Regions from separate parts of the Pseudomonas sp. JQ36 genome, predicted to be linked through region 1. Evidence: predicted binding sites of a transcription regulator. Region 1 holds the regulator's gene; each other region holds the start of a gene.
The links. The regulator FliA, encoded in region 1, starts transcription of late flagellar genes. The targets are predictions, from matches to a motif close to CTAAAGTTTNNNNNNNNNNNGCCGNTAA.

Region 1 (4,904 bases):
CTTGGCGAAGTATTGAGCCTGGCGATCAGTCATGAATTGCCGGTCGCGTACCTGACCGATGGCCCACGGATTCCGGATGATCTGCATCTGCCGCGCCGTCATCAACTGGTCAGCCGCGCCGTCAGCGTGCAAATGCAGGAAGAACCCAGCGAAGAAGCCATGGCTGACATGTTCGCTGATATCTACCACAGCCCGACCAAGCAGGTTGGCTGAGGTAATGAACCGTTTTTGTACCTACATCGATGGTCTGCCATGCATTGTTCCGGTTGAGAACGCGCAGCCAGTAATGTGGCCTCCGTCTATGCAAGACAAGGTAAAGAAATAACATGGGCAGCATGCATCCCGTACAGGTGATCGCGGTGACCGGCGGCAAAGGTGGCGTCGGCAAGACTAACGTGTCAGTGAACTTGTCTCTGGCGCTGGCAGAGCTTGGCCGTCGGGTCATGCTGCTGGACGCCGACCTGGGGCTGGCGAACGTCGACGTTCTGCTGGGACTGACCCCCAAACGCACTCTGGCCGACGTGATCGAAGGCCGCTGCGAACTGCGCGACGTGCTGTTGCAGGGGCCCGGCGGGATCCGCATCGTGCCGGCCGCTTCCGGCACCCAAAGCATGGTGCACCTGAGCCCGGCGCAACATGCCGGTCTGATTCAGGCCTTCAGCGACATCGGCGACAACCTCGATGTGCTGGTGATCGACACCGCTGCGGGTATTGGTGACTCGGTAGTCAGTTTTGTCCGCGCCGCCCAGGAAGTGTTGCTGGTGGTCTGCGACGAGCCGACCTCGATCACCGACGCCTACGCGCTGATCAAACTGCTCAACCGCGACTACGGCATGAACCGCTTCCGCGTCCTCGCCAACATGGCGCAGAGCCCGCAGGAAGGGCGCAACCTGTTCGCCAAGTTGACCAAGGTCACGGATCGCTTCCTCGACGTCGCCTTACAATACGTCGGCGCCGTGCCGTACGACGAAAGCGTGCGCAAGGCAGTGCAGAAGCAGCGAGCGGTCTATGAAGCCTTTCCGCGTTCCAAGTGCGCGCTGGCGTTCAAGGCGATCGCGCAGAAGGTCGATACCTGGCCGCTGCCTGCCAACCCGCGCGGACACCTTGAGTTTTTCGTCGAGCGCCTCGTGCAGCAAACAGCAGGGCCTGTGTTATGACCGCGAGCGGTATGAACTACTACAAGAAGTCGGCACGTGACGCGCAGTACGAGTTGATCGAGCGTTACGCGCCACTGGTCAAGCGCATTGCCTATCACTTGCTGGCGCGCTTGCCGGCGAGTGTGCAGGTTGAAGACCTGATTCAGGCCGGGATGATCGGCCTGCTCGAAGTCTCTACCAAATACGACGCCAGCAAAGGCGCCAGTTTCGAAACGTACGCGGGCATCCGGATCCGCGGCGCGATGCTCGATGAAGTGCGCAAAGGGGATTGGGCGCCACGCTCGGTTCACCGCAACACCCGTATGGTCAGCGACGCAATTCGCTCAATTGAAGCTAAAACCGGACGTGATGCTAAAGATCACGAGGTTGCGGCCGAACTCCAATTGAGTCTCGACGATTACTACGGGATTTTGAATGACACGCTGGGCAGCCGGCTGTTCAGTTTCGACGACCTGTTGCAGGACGGCGAACACGAAGGGCTGCACGAGGATGGCGCCAGTGCTCATCTTGAGCCGTCACGCGATCTGGAAGATGAACGCTTTCAGGCTGCGCTGGCGGATGCGATTGCCAATTTGCCGGAGCGTGAGCGACTGGTGTTGGCGCTGTACTACGACGAAGAGCTGAACCTCAAGGAAATCGGTGAAGTCCTTGGCGTCAGTGAATCGCGGGTCAGCCAGTTACACAGCCAGTGCGCGGCCCGTTTGCGGGGGCGTTTGGGGGAGTGGCGAGCGCGCTGAAGGCAGTGTGGGGACACTGCGAACGAGGCTGGTGCGGTGATGAACGGCACCGGTCTTGCTCTGTTGTGCTCCAGACAGTCATCGAGTGCTTTGCCGGATTGATTGAAGTGGCGCGTCCAGGTGCTGGGCGCGTTTAAGACTGCTTGGAGGTCGAATTGAACAAAGACATGAAAATCCTCATCGTTGATGACTTCTCAACGATGCGGCGGATCATCAAGAACCTGCTGCGCGATCTTGGGTTCACCAATACCGTCGAGGCCGACGATGGCACTACCGCCATTCCGGTACTCAACAGCGGAAGCATCGACTTTCTGGTAACGGACTGGAACATGCCGGGCATGACCGGTATCGACTTGCTGCGCCACGTACGTGCCGATGAAAAACTCAAGCATCTGCCCGTGCTGATGGTGACCGCTGAAGCCAAGCGTGAGCAAATCATCGAGGCCGCTCAGGCCGGTGTGAACGGCTACGTGGTCAAACCTTTCACGGCTCAGGCGTTGAAAGACAAAATCGAGAAGATTTTCGAACGCATCGGCTGATGACGCGCGGGGGAGCTATGGAGCATAACGAATCTTCACAGGGCGATTTCGAGTCGACCCTGAAAAAACACGCGGTCGAACTGGTCGAGAGCCTTGAAAAAGGCAGGTTCGGCGACGCTGTGCAACTGATCCATGAGCTCAATCAGACCCGTGACCGCGGCCTGTATCAGGAAGTGGGCAAGCTCACACGCGAACTGCACAGTGCGATCGTCAATTTCCAGATCGATCCGCACATGCCGCAGGCCGAGGAAGTGTCGCAAATCACCGACGCCACCGAACGCCTGGGCTATGTGGTCAAGCTGACCGAAGCCGCGGCCAACCGCACCATGGATCTGGTGGAGAGCGCCACCCCGGTGGTCAATGGCCTGGCTGAAGAAGCCCAGGCGCTGAGCACCGATTGGGGCCGCTTCATGCGTCGTGAGGTCGGAGCTGAAGAGTTCCGCGAACTGGCGCGCCGGGTCGACGGTTTTCTGTCACGCAGCAGCACGGACAACCGTGCGGTGTCGAGCAACCTCAACGACATCCTGCTGGCTCAGGATTACCAGGACCTCACAGGTCAGGTGATCAAGCGTGTGACCCAACTGGTCACCGAAGTCGAAAGCAATTTGCTCAAACTCGTCCTCATGGCCAGTCAGGTTGACCGCTTTGCGGGCATCGAACACGACCGTGCCGCGATGCTTGCAGAAAAAGATCCACAAAAACATCTCTCGCAGGGTGAAGGTCCGCAGATTCATGCCGATAAACGAGAAGACGTTGTGTCCGGTCAGGACGATGTGGACGATTTGTTATCCAGCCTCGGATTCTAGAGTTTTGGAATTTTAGGTTTTTTGGGTTTTTAGACCTGTAGGAGCACCCCATTAATGAGCTTCGGCGCCGATGAAGAGATCCTTCAGGATTTCCTGGTTGAGGCCGGCGAGATTCTTGAGCAACTGTCCGAGCAACTGGTCGAGCTGGAAAGCCGCCCGGATGACGCAGATCTGCTCAACGCAATTTTTCGCGGTTTCCACACTGTAAAAGGGGGCGCCGGCTTCCTTCAGCTCAACGAGCTGGTGGAGTGCTGTCACATCGCCGAAAACGTGTTCGACATCCTGCGCAAGGGTGAGCGTCGCGTTGATGCAGAACTGATGGACGTGGTGCTTGAAGCACTGGACGCGGTGAACAGCATGTTCAGCGAAGTCCGTGAACGTGCACCGATCACGGCGGCCACCCCGGAACTGCTGGCCGCGCTGGCGCGTCTGGCCGAGCCGCAAACGGCCGACGAAGCTCCGGCTTCGCCAGTGGCCGAGATGATCGAAGAACTGGTCGTCGAAGGCGATTCGAGCGATTCGGGCGACATCACCGATAACGAATTTGAACAGTTGCTGGATTCGCTGAACGCCGTCAAGGCCGAAGCCGAAGCCCCGGCTGCTGCACCTGCGCCGGCTGCCGATGCCGCTGCCAGCGATGAAATTACCGACGCCGAATTCGAGTCGTTGCTCGATCAGTTGCACGGCAAAGGCCAGTTCGCGGCGGACGCCGTGGCACCGGCAGCGGCCGCTCCGGCGGCACCGGCGGCGGGCGACAGCTCGGACATCACCGACGACGAATTCGAAGCACTGCTCGATCAGTTGCACGGCAAGGGCAACTTCGCCGTTGAAGCGCTGGAGTCGGCGATCGCCTCGGCACCGGTTGCGCCTGCCGCACCGGCGGCCGCCGCTGCCGGCAGCGATCTGATCAGCGATCACGAATTCGAATCGCTGCTCGACGAGTTGCATGGCAAAGGCAAGTTCACCGATGTTGGCGCCGCTGCTGCGGGCACCGCGTCGACCGTGGCCGCGCCTGCCGCCAAGGCTGCTGCCGCTCCGGCTGCTGCGCCGAAGGCTGCACCCAAGCCTGAGCCGAAAGCCGAAGCGCCAAAACCTGCTGCCGCTGCTGCACCGGCGCCGGCCCGTGCCGCAGCTGCTCCGCCGCCGGAAAAACCGGCGAGCGAAGCCGAGACCACTGTGCGGGTCGATACCGCGCGTCTCGACGAAATCATGAACATGGTCGGCGAGCTGGTGCTGGTGCGTAACCGCCTGGTGCGCCTGGGTCTCAACAGCGGCGACGAAGCCATGTCCAAGGCCGTGTCGAACCTCGACGTGGTCACGGCTGACTTGCAGACCGCGGTGATGAAGACCCGGATGCAGCCGATCAAGAAGGTCTTCGGGCGCTTCCCGCGTCTGGTTCGCGACCTCGCGCGTCAGCTCAAGAAAGAGATCAACCTGGAACTGGTGGGTGAAGAAACCGACCTCGACAAAAACCTTGTCGAGGCCCTGGCCGACCCGTTGGTCCACTTGGTGCGCAACGCGGTCGACCACGGCATCGAGTCGCCGGAAGAACGCGAAGCTTCGGGCAAGGCCCGTGGCGGTCGCGTGGTACTGGCCGCCGAGCAGGAAGGCGATCACATCCTGTTGTCGATCTCCGACGACGGCAAGGGCATGGACCCGAACGTG
Region 2 (4,904 bases), 1.1 Mb from region 1:
GTACCCTGCACGCGAACGGCTGACATCAGCCAGGCAAGCTCAACCCTGCGCCGTGCGCTGATCGACCAATACCCGCTGATCGAGAAGCTGCAGTCCGATCAATTGCTGGAGCTGAACGTGATCGCCTGTGCGAACGATGAACTGACCTGTCATCCACGCTCCGGCAAACATCAGCGGGTCGTGGATCGACGGGTTTACGACCATCCGCAACAGGGGCAAGCGTGATGGACACGACGATCATCCGCCGCTATCGCGTCGCCGATGCGCCGGCAGTCAGCCGCCTGTTCGAAGAAATCTACGGCGTTCATTATCCTCAACCCCACGTGTATCTGCCCTGGATGATCAGCCAGAACCACAGTGACGGTCGCTGGCACTCGCTGGTAGCGGTGGTCAACGAGCATATCTGCGGGCACGCCACGTTGTTTCGCCAATCTGGCCGAAGCGCACTGGCGGAGCTGGCCCTGACCGTGGTGCACCCGGACACTCGCGGGCAAAACATCGCCACGCAATTGGGCCAGCAGCTGCTGATTCATGCCCAGGCGCTGGATTGCCGAGGCGTGACGATCAAGCAGGTCACGCACCACCCGTATACGCAGCGCATGGCCGCCGGCCTGGGGTTTCACAGCTGTGGTCTGTTGCCCGATTACGCGCCCTCGCCGTTCGGTGGAACCGGGCGGGAGACGATTGTTGTGGGTCACTGCAGCATCGACGGTTATCAGCGCCCGCTGCCGGCACTCGCCTGGCCGCAGGATTGCCGCGAGCTGATGTCGCGTCTGGAGGCGGTGTTTGGTACCACCGACAATGCCGTGCAGTGGAAAGGCCCGAAGATCCGCTTCGATCACGTATCAGGGCGCTATGATTTGCTGCTAAAGGCCCTCGATGACAACCTGCTCGAGCAATTGGCACAACTGCCGGCGCACTGGCTGATTTCGATCAGACTCAGACTCGCCCAAGGGTTTTCCAGCGCGCTGCACAAACTGGCCGATGCCGGATTCGCTTTCACCGGGATTGTCCCCGATGACTACAGCGACGGCTGGCTGGCACTGTTTCATCGTGGCTACCAGGCCTCAACGCTGAGCCTGCACTGTCCACACATGCAGCACCTGCAGGATCAGGCCCAGCAGGCCGGCGAAAGGTATCAGGACTAAAAACGAAAACGGCCCACCCAATCAATGGGTGGGCCGTGGGTGACCGGCTCAGGCCTTGGACTTGACGCCTTGATCCACAGGTTTCGCCGCGTTGCCTTCACCGTAGGTTTTCAGATTCTGCAGCACGTAGATCGCCTTCTTGTACTCGGGGATCAGGTTTTTGCCGTAGGCATTGCCATTGAGGCCATTGTTCTGAATGGCGTCGAGCTGGGTGGCGAAATACTCCAGCGCATTGAATTTTGCATCAGGGTCTTTGGTCACGCCGAAACGGTCGAACTTGTCGCCGGCATTGAGCAATGTAAAGGAGGTGATGTCGGAAATCAGTCCGCGTTCACGCAGGAAAACACTCAGATTGCTCAGTTGCTTGACCGAGACATTCGCCGGATCGAACCCCTTGATATTTTTGCGCAGGCCCTGCTTGTCCATTTCGGCAGTGTTCAGCGCGGTCGGATTGGTGCCGACCTTGGCGAGCATCTGCTGCACCTTGAGGCTTTGCTTGACCTCCTTCTTCGCGCCTGTATTGCGAACCAGCACCCCTGCTTTGCTCTCCCAGCCGCCGACAATGCCGATCGTCATGAGAAGACTCCCTGTGAAATAACCATGAAATGTCCTTGCTGGACTACTTGAATGCCGGGAAGTATCTACCGGCGAACTGGTGGCACCAACCCTTTTAGTGCAGTCGCTTACAATTTTTGTACATTCTCGATACAAATTGCCAGAAGCTCACTGTGTCGCGGTTTCATGGCAGTTTGACGATTGCATCCGATGCTTTTTTGCGCCAGCTGACGAGAGGCTCGATTCATTTGTATCGGAGTCGACACACCCCTTCCGTCAGCCCGACACTTTCTTGCACCAAAGTACTTAAAGCTTCCCGCTTCGCCGACGATACGCTGGTGTGACCCCGCCGTTTTCCCCCGACCCCACAATAAAAATCGCAGTTCAAGGACCGGTATCCATGCCCGCATTCCGCACCATTCAGGCTCGCTACACGTTATTTCTGGTTCTGTTCATCCTGCTGCTGTCGGTGCTGACCGTGGTCGGTATCAGCCAACTGGTCGCACCCAAGCTGCGGCATACCGAAGAACAGGTGGTGCTCAACCGGATTGCCGAAGTCGCCGAACAGATCCAGGGCGAACTGAACAAAGTCCAGGCGCAGCAGCGCAGCATCACCCAGACCATTCCCCTGCTCGACAGCGCGGCCATTGACACGGTGTTGCCGGGCCTGGTGGATCAGTACGGCGAGCTGAAAGTCTTCGGCGGCGGGATCTGGCCACTGCCGGGTCAGCGTGAGGCCGGGCGCAACAAGTTCAGCACGTTCTGGCACCGCGATGCCTCGGGCAAACTGGCGGTGAACACCTTCTGGAACAGCGACGCGGCGCCCAACTACTACGATCAGAGCTGGTACAAGGGCGGCATGCAGACCCCGCGCGGCCAGTGCGCCTGGGCTGCGGCCTATAAAGATGATGCGAGTGCCGAGCCGCGTACCAACTGCGCCATGGCGATCCAGAAAAACGGTGCAGCGTGGGGCGTGTCGACCATCGACGTGACGCTGGGCTTCTTCAATGATCTGGTGGCGCGCAAGGAAAAAGACCTCAACGCCGAAATGCTGATCGTCGAGGCCGACGGCAAGATCATCAGCAACAGCTCGCGCATCAGCGGCCCGATCGTGCTGAAGAACATCAGCGAACTGGCCGCCGGTTCGACCTTCGCCAGTCAGGTCAAGGCCGGCCTGCAGAACCGTGATCAGGCGCAACGCGTCGAGTTCGACAACAACGGCGAAGCCAGCACTTTCTTCATGCGCCCGATCGAAGGCACGCCGTGGTTCCTGGCCACCGCCCTGCCAACGAAAATGCTCACCGCCCAGCGTGACGACGTGCTCAGCAGCCTGAGCCTGTTGCAGATTCCGCTGGTGATCCTGCTGGTGTTGTTGCAGGTGTATGCGATTCGCCAACTGGTTTCGCGCATGAAAGCGCTGAAGGCCAACATCGACTTGCTGTCCAGCGGCGATGCCGACCTTACCCGGCGCATCACCATCCGTGCCGAAGACGAACTGGGCGCCATCGGCCACTCGGTCAACACCTTTATTGCCTACCTGCAGAACATGATCGGTGAAGTGACCCAGGCCACCGGCGCCATGGCTTCGAGCCTGGACGACCTGCAGCGTACGTCGGCCAACACCAGCCAGATTCTGCTGCGCCATGCTTCGGAAACCGATCAGACCGTTACCGCCATCACCGAAATGAGTTCGACGGCCGAGAGCGTCGCGCAGAACGCCGCAGAAACCGCAGCGTTCACCCAGCGCGCCAACGAGAACGCCGACCGCTCACGGGTGGTGGTCGGTGAAGCGACCAACAGCGTAGTGGCCTTGATCGACGAAGTGGCCAGCGCCACCCAGAAAGTCGAGAACATGCAGCAAGACGCGCAGCGCATCACCGAGATTCTCGGAGTGATCGGCGCAATCGCCGGCCAGACCAACTTGCTGGCCCTCAACGCCGCCATCGAAGCCGCCCGGGCCGGTGAACAGGGTCGCGGTTTTGCCGTGGTCGCCGACGAAGTCCGCGCCCTCGCCGCCCGCACTCAGGCCAGCACCTCGGAAATCAACGAGATGTTGAGCCGCCTGACCCAAGGCGTGAGCTCCTCAGTCAGCGCCATGGAAAACACCCAGGCCAGCTGCCAGTCCGCCGCCGACGCCACGGCGCGGGTCAACTCGGGTCTGGATGAAATGGCCGGTTCGGTCAGCCACATCAACAGCCTCAGCACGCAGATCGCCACCGCTGCCGAACAGCAAAGTGCGGTGACCGAAGAGATCAACCGCAGCATGGTGCAGATCCGCCACATGGTCGAAGAACTGGTGCACAGCGGCGAGGTCAGCGAGCGCAACACCCGCCAGTTGCTGGAGGCCAACAACCGGGTGAGCGCGATCATGGGGCGGTTCAAAGTCCGGTGACCCACCATTCTCCTGTAGGAGCTGCGGCACGCTGCGATCTTTTGACTTTGATTTTATGAACCAAGATCAAAAGATCGCAGCGTGCCGCAGCTCCTACAGGGGTCGTGTTTTATCTGACAGATTTGTAATCTCTCGCTCAGCAGGCTGTCAGGCTTGATCCATGATCATCCTGCCAGTCTGCCTTGTATCAACTTGAAACACTCCGTTGATGCCCGGCAGGATAATCCGGTCAAAATACTTTCCTTTTTGACCGTCATCCTTGTCGAGAGCCCACCATGCGAACCTCCCTGCGACTGGCCGCCCTGAGCGCCCTGCTCCTGTCATCCCTGGCCCAGGCCGCCGATCTGATCCCGATCGAAGTGCATCGCGACGCCAATTGCGGCTGCTGCAAAAAATGGATCAGCCACCTCGAAGCCAACGGTTTCAAAGTCGAAGACCACGTCGAAAGCGACATGAGCAGCTTCAAGCAGCAACACGGCGTGCCACCGCGCCTGGGCTCGTGCCATACCGCACTGATCAACGGCAAGTTCGTCGAAGGTCATGTGCCGGCTGAACAAGTGCTGGCCCTGAGCAAGCGCGACGATCTGCTGGGTATCGCCGCACCAGGCATGCCCATGGGTTCGCCGGGCATGGAAATGGACGGCATGAGTGATGCCTATCAAGTGATCGGCCTGAAAAAGGACGGCACAGATGTAGTGGTGGCGGACTACCCGGCTCACTGATGCCTGCCGCTTACGTCGGGCTGTTCGCCGCCGCGTTCGGCGCTGCGACGCTGTTGCCGCTGCAATCCGAAGCGCTGCTGGTCGGCC
Region 3 (4,904 bases), 1.1 Mb from region 1:
GTGACCTTCGGCATAACGGGCAGGGCTGGTCAGATCCACCAGAATCAGTTCAGGGGAATCGAGACGCGGGAGCAGGTCGCTCGGCTCGATGACGAGCGGCAAGCCAGAGAAGTCAGACATGTGAGGTCTCCAGAGCACAAAGGGGGGGATTGTAGCGCAGCCTCATCGGCCACGGCTGCTAAAGCTGTGCAGGGCTTTTTCGATGCACTGCGCGGTTTTGCCAAAGGCTTGCACGGTGATGTCGGCGAACGGCCCACCGCCCTGGTCGGCGACGACGATCATGATCACCCGGCCGTTATTGACCAGCGAACGCAGGAACAGATGCTCGCCACGGAACAGCGCACGCAGGCCCGGCGGCAACAATGCGGAAAACTGTGCGTTGTTCTCGGGGTTGATCCGCACCTGTGCCTGCTGCGCGAGCAACCGTTGCAGGACTTTGCTCTGACTGACGACAAAATTCAGCGCGGCTGCTTCCTTCGGCAGGCCGAAGGTCTGGTGCACCCGCAGATTCGATTGCGTGCGGTCGGCCATCAGAAGCATCACCCGACGCATCCCGCTGGCGACCAGCGCATCACGGGCGGCGACGGTCAGGCTCATGGCATTGGTGAAGCGGCTCGGCTCGGCCAGCAGTTCGGCGCATTGCCGGCGCCACTGCGTCAGATCCTCGGCATTCGGCGCCGCCGCCGGCAGCATCCCGGCCGGCAAGCGATGGGTGCCCCATGGCCATAATAAGGAAACGGCCGGGTGCCACAGATCGGGCATCGCGTGCTGGCGCGCACTGTTGGCGGCTTGCTGGTGCAACTGCTGCTGCACTTCGTCCATCGAGATTTGCAGATAAAGGCTGGTCAGGTACTGCCAGCGCTCGCTGTGCGGACTGTCCCAGGCCTGTTGCGCCGACAGCGCCAGGCCGTTGGCCAGCAACACGGTGTTGGCCGGCTGGTTGAGCCAGCGGCGCAGGGTCGGATCGTCGTCGAGGCGATTCTGCTGGCGCAACGGATGTTCGCTGTCGCGGGCGATGCGCAACACTTTCACCAGTTCGCGCTGTTCGCTGAGCAGCAGTTTATAGCCCTGCTGCACCCAGATCGGCAGATGCCAGACCTGTACCAGCGCCTCGGCGATCTTCAGCAGGCGTACGCCGAACAGTTGCTTCTCGACCATCCGCGCCGATTCGCCCTTGTGGATAACCCGCAACTCCCACTCTTCGAGCAACTCTGGAAACGTCAGCGCCAGCGGCCATAACGGCGACAGAAACAACAGGCTGCCCCAGTGAATGTCCTGCCACAGGCGTGCGAGGCGGCTGGCGAAAAAACCGTTGGCCTGTTGCGTGGCGTGCTGGCTGATCATCTGCAGTTGGCGCAACGCCTTGGGGATCTGCATCTGCGGTTCGACCGGCAGACGCGCGAGCAATTCTTCGGTACGCGCCAGGCCCAGACGGTTGATCGCCACCTCGAGATTTTCCGCCGGAGCGGCCATGGTGCCGTGGGTGTGACGATTTGCCTCACGGATGATGCTCAAGGCCAGCGCCGGGCTGTCCTGCATCAGGTCGGCGATATCGCGCAACGAGCTGCGGTTGTCGCGGATCGCCCGACAAACCTTGTCGTGAGCCTCTTGCGGCACGGGCAGGCGCACGCCATCGAGCAGTTTGACCCAGCCCTCGAGCGTGGTCGGTTTTGCGTGTGGGACGTTCGTTTCATTAGCCATGTCTGGACGAGATCTTCACTGACTGTAGACGCGCCCGGCATGGGCTAAATTGGCTTTTCGCCTGAACTGGCTATAGTCTGGCGCAGTTTTGCCGATAAGTAGAAGAAGAGATTTTTTAACTTCCGAATATGACCTTGAACCCGACTTAAATAAGTACTTTCTACCTATGGCTAAAATTATCGGCATCATCGTCGTATTCGCGAGCGTGCTCGGCGGATACGTGCTCTCCCACGGCAAAATTGCCGCCCTGATCCAGCCCTTCGAGGTGATGATCATCGGTGGTGCGGCCCTCGGTGCATTCCTCCAGGCCAACCCCGGTTACATGACGATGCACGTGCTCAAGAAATCCCTGAGCATGTTCAGTTCGCGCTTCAGCCACACGTTCTATCTGGAAGTGCTCGGCCTGATCTACGAGATCCTCAACAAGAGCCGCCGCGAAGGCATGATGGCCATCGAAGGCGATATCGAAGACGCTGCCGCGAGCCCGATCTTCGCCAAGTACCCGGCCGTGCTCAAAGACGAGCGCATGACCGCGTTCATCTGCGATTACCTGCGCATCATGTCCTCCGGCAACATGGCTCCGCATGAGCTGGAAGGCCTGTTCGACATGGAACTCTACAGCCTTAAGGAAGACCTCGAGCACCCGTCCCATGCGGTGAACGGCATTGCCGACGCCATGCCCGGTTTCGGTATCGTTGCGGCGGTATTGGGTATCGTGGTGACCATGGCGTCGCTGGGTGAAGGCGATCAGAAATCCATCGGCCTGCACGTGGGTGCGGCACTGGTCGGTACCTTCTTCGGTATTCTCGCGGCCTACGGTTTCTTCGGGCCGTTGGCGCATTCCCTGGCGCACGATGCCAAGGAAGAATTGAACGTCTACGAAGCCATCAAGGCCTCGCTGGTGGCTTCGGCTTCCGGCATGCCGCCATCGCTGGCCGTGGAGTTCGGGCGCAAGGTTCTGTACCCGGCGCACCGTCCAAGCTTTGCCGAGCTGGAACAAGCCGTTCGCGGTCGCTAAGCCATGGAAAATAATCAGCCGATAATCATCAAGCGCGTCAAGCGCATAGCCGGTGGGCACCACGGCGGGGCGTGGAAAATCGCCTTCGCCGACTTCGCCACGGCGATGATGGCGTTCTTCCTGGTGTTGTGGCTGCTGTCCACCGCGACACCGGAGCAGAAGATCGCCATCGCCGGTTACTTCAAGGATCCGGTCGGCTTCTCCGAAAGCGGCACGCCGTACATCATTGATCTGGGCGGCACGCCGACCCTGGCACCGGAAAACACCCTCAACCCTGAGGTGAAATCCCAGCCGCAACCGGACAAGGTCACGGTCGACACCGAGCAGGTCGAAGGCATGGCCGAACAGGTCGAGAAAGAACGCCTGGAGCTGTTGCTGCAAGAACTGCAGAACAAGGTCGACGAGAACCCGCAGTTGCAGAAGTTCAAGGATCAGATCCTGTTCGAGATCACCCCGAACGGCTTGCGCATCCAGATCATGGACGCGGAAAACCGGCCGATGTTCGACTCAGGTTCTGCACGTCTGAAGCCGTATTTCGAAGACATCCTGCTGGCCATGGCCGACACCATCAAAGCGGTGCCGAACAAGATCAGCATCAGCGGCCACACCGACGCCAAGCCGTACATCGGCACCGGCGATTTCGGCAACTGGGAGCTCTCGGCCAACCGTGCCAACGCTGCACGGCGTGCGCTGGTGGCCGGCAGCTATCCGGATTCGCAGGTGGCGCGGGTTGTCGGTTATGCCTCGTCGGCGCTGTTCGACAAGGAAAACCCGTTCAATCCGGTCAACCGCCGCATCGACATCGTGGTCCTGACCAAAAAGGCCCAGGCCGCCATCGAAGGTTCGCAAGGTGCCGACGCGGCCAAGCCCGCCGCCGAAGGTCAGAACGGCGCCGCTCCGGCGACGCCGGTCGATCCGAACGCGCTGCCTGCGGACCAGCAACCAGTGCCGGCACACGAGTTGCGCGAACGCCTGAACCTGTTCGACGACGCCGCACCGAAACCGGCCGCGCCGGGGACTGCGGCGCCAGCGCCAACAGTTCCGCCAGCTGCTGCACCGGCCCCCGCGCCGAAGCAGTGACCGACAAAAAAGCCGACAGTGATGTCGGCTTTTTTGTGGCTGTCGATTGGCTTCAGAACCCGCGCCGAATCCGGTTTTTCAGTTGTTCATGGAACAGATCGGCGTTGCGCTTATAGGTGCCGCTGAAGGATTCGTTGCTCGAATCCAGCGTCATCGAGCGCTTGCTCGATACTTCTTCACGATAGGCATCGATGAAGAAATTCAGATCACTGGCCGTGCTCAGCTTCGGCCACTTGTCCAGATACTCCGGCAATTGCGCCTGCCCGGTGCGGAACGAGCAGATCCGTCGGTTGCTGATCGTCGCTTCGCCGATTTCGAACGGCACCCACCACGACAGTGCGGTTTTCTCCGAAACCACCGCCAGCAGGTGCGTGCATTCGGTGATGTTGCGGGTGATCACCCCGGTGATGTCGTCGGTGGTCTGCGACTCCGGGTCGAGCACGTCGAGGTAAGTCTTGATGTTGGCCTGCATCAATTGCGCATTGATCGCCATGGCCTGCGGGCGATCAATGTGGCGGTAGCTGATGAATACGGGCATCAGAAGTGTCCTTTTATGGCGAGTTCACGGTAATAGGCGCCGAGCGCCGTGAGGCGGCAGCCCGTGGAGTGAATGGCGGCGTAGTACATGTGTTCGGCATCCACCGGTTCAATCAGGCTGTGGCGGTTGCACTTTTGCAGTTGGGCGAAAACCTCGCCGTGCTCCGGGTCGAACGTTGCTTCGGTGGGTTCGTAGCTAGGGGCAAGGCGGAACGTCGATTCAGCTTCGGCGAACCATTCCGGCAGTTTGCGCAGAATCTCCTTGGGGATCAGCGGCGAGACCTCGCGCAGGGAAATGAACTGCGAGACGTTGGTCTTGAACACCGGACGCTGCTCCCAGGCGTCGAGCGCGTTGTCGACGAAGGAATACAGGCTGCCCGGTGTGATCTTGCCGAGAATGTTCGCCGCACCGCCGTGCAGGGCCTGCAACAGCAAGCCGGTGAAGACACCGTGTTGCGCGCCTTCCATGGCTGGCTCTTCCTTTTTGCAGGCGGTCAAAATGGTCATGCCTTCGCCGACCACGCTGCTTTCGCTGCGCAAGGCGCGCACTTCGCCGGCCGCGCCGCTC

Region 2: ACS4NR_RS07235 (methyl-accepting chemotaxis protein) is a predicted target of FliA. The motif match lies at 2,010-2,037, and genes of this name have one in related genera.
Region 3: motA (flagellar motor stator protein MotA) is a predicted target of FliA. The motif match lies at 1,772-1,799, and genes of this name have one in related genera.

The regions. Positions count from the first base shown of each region.
Region 1 is NZ_CM132642.1:474,950-479,853, forward strand. It holds gene flhF (flagellar biosynthesis protein FlhF) at 1-213, shown strand, start outside; gene fleN (flagellar synthesis regulator FleN) at 327-1,157, shown strand; gene fliA (RNA polymerase sigma factor FliA) at 1,154-1,894, shown strand; gene ACS4NR_RS02320 (chemotaxis response regulator CheY) at 2,062-2,433, shown strand; gene ACS4NR_RS02325 (protein phosphatase CheZ) at 2,451-3,239, shown strand; gene ACS4NR_RS02330 (chemotaxis protein CheA) at 3,294-4,904, shown strand, end outside.
Region 2 is NZ_CM132642.1:1,613,847-1,618,750, reverse strand. It holds gene ACS4NR_RS07250 (phenylacetate--CoA ligase family protein) at 1-225, shown strand, start outside; gene ACS4NR_RS07245 (GNAT family N-acetyltransferase) at 225-1,148, shown strand; gene ACS4NR_RS07240 (hypothetical protein) at 1,197-1,724, opposite strand; gene ACS4NR_RS07235 (methyl-accepting chemotaxis protein) at 2,104-4,095, shown strand; gene ACS4NR_RS07230 (DUF411 domain-containing protein) at 4,371-4,817, shown strand; gene ACS4NR_RS07225 (YqaA family protein) at 4,817-4,904, shown strand, end outside.
Region 3 is NZ_CM132642.1:5,422,678-5,427,581, forward strand. It holds gene rhdA (thiosulfate sulfurtransferase) at 1-120, opposite strand, end outside; gene ACS4NR_RS24470 (HDOD domain-containing protein) at 163-1,701, opposite strand; gene motA (flagellar motor stator protein MotA) at 1,868-2,719, shown strand; gene motB (flagellar motor protein MotB) at 2,723-3,799, shown strand; gene ACS4NR_RS24485 (toll/interleukin-1 receptor domain-containing protein) at 3,852-4,337, opposite strand; gene ACS4NR_RS24490 (caspase family protein) at 4,337-4,904, opposite strand, start outside.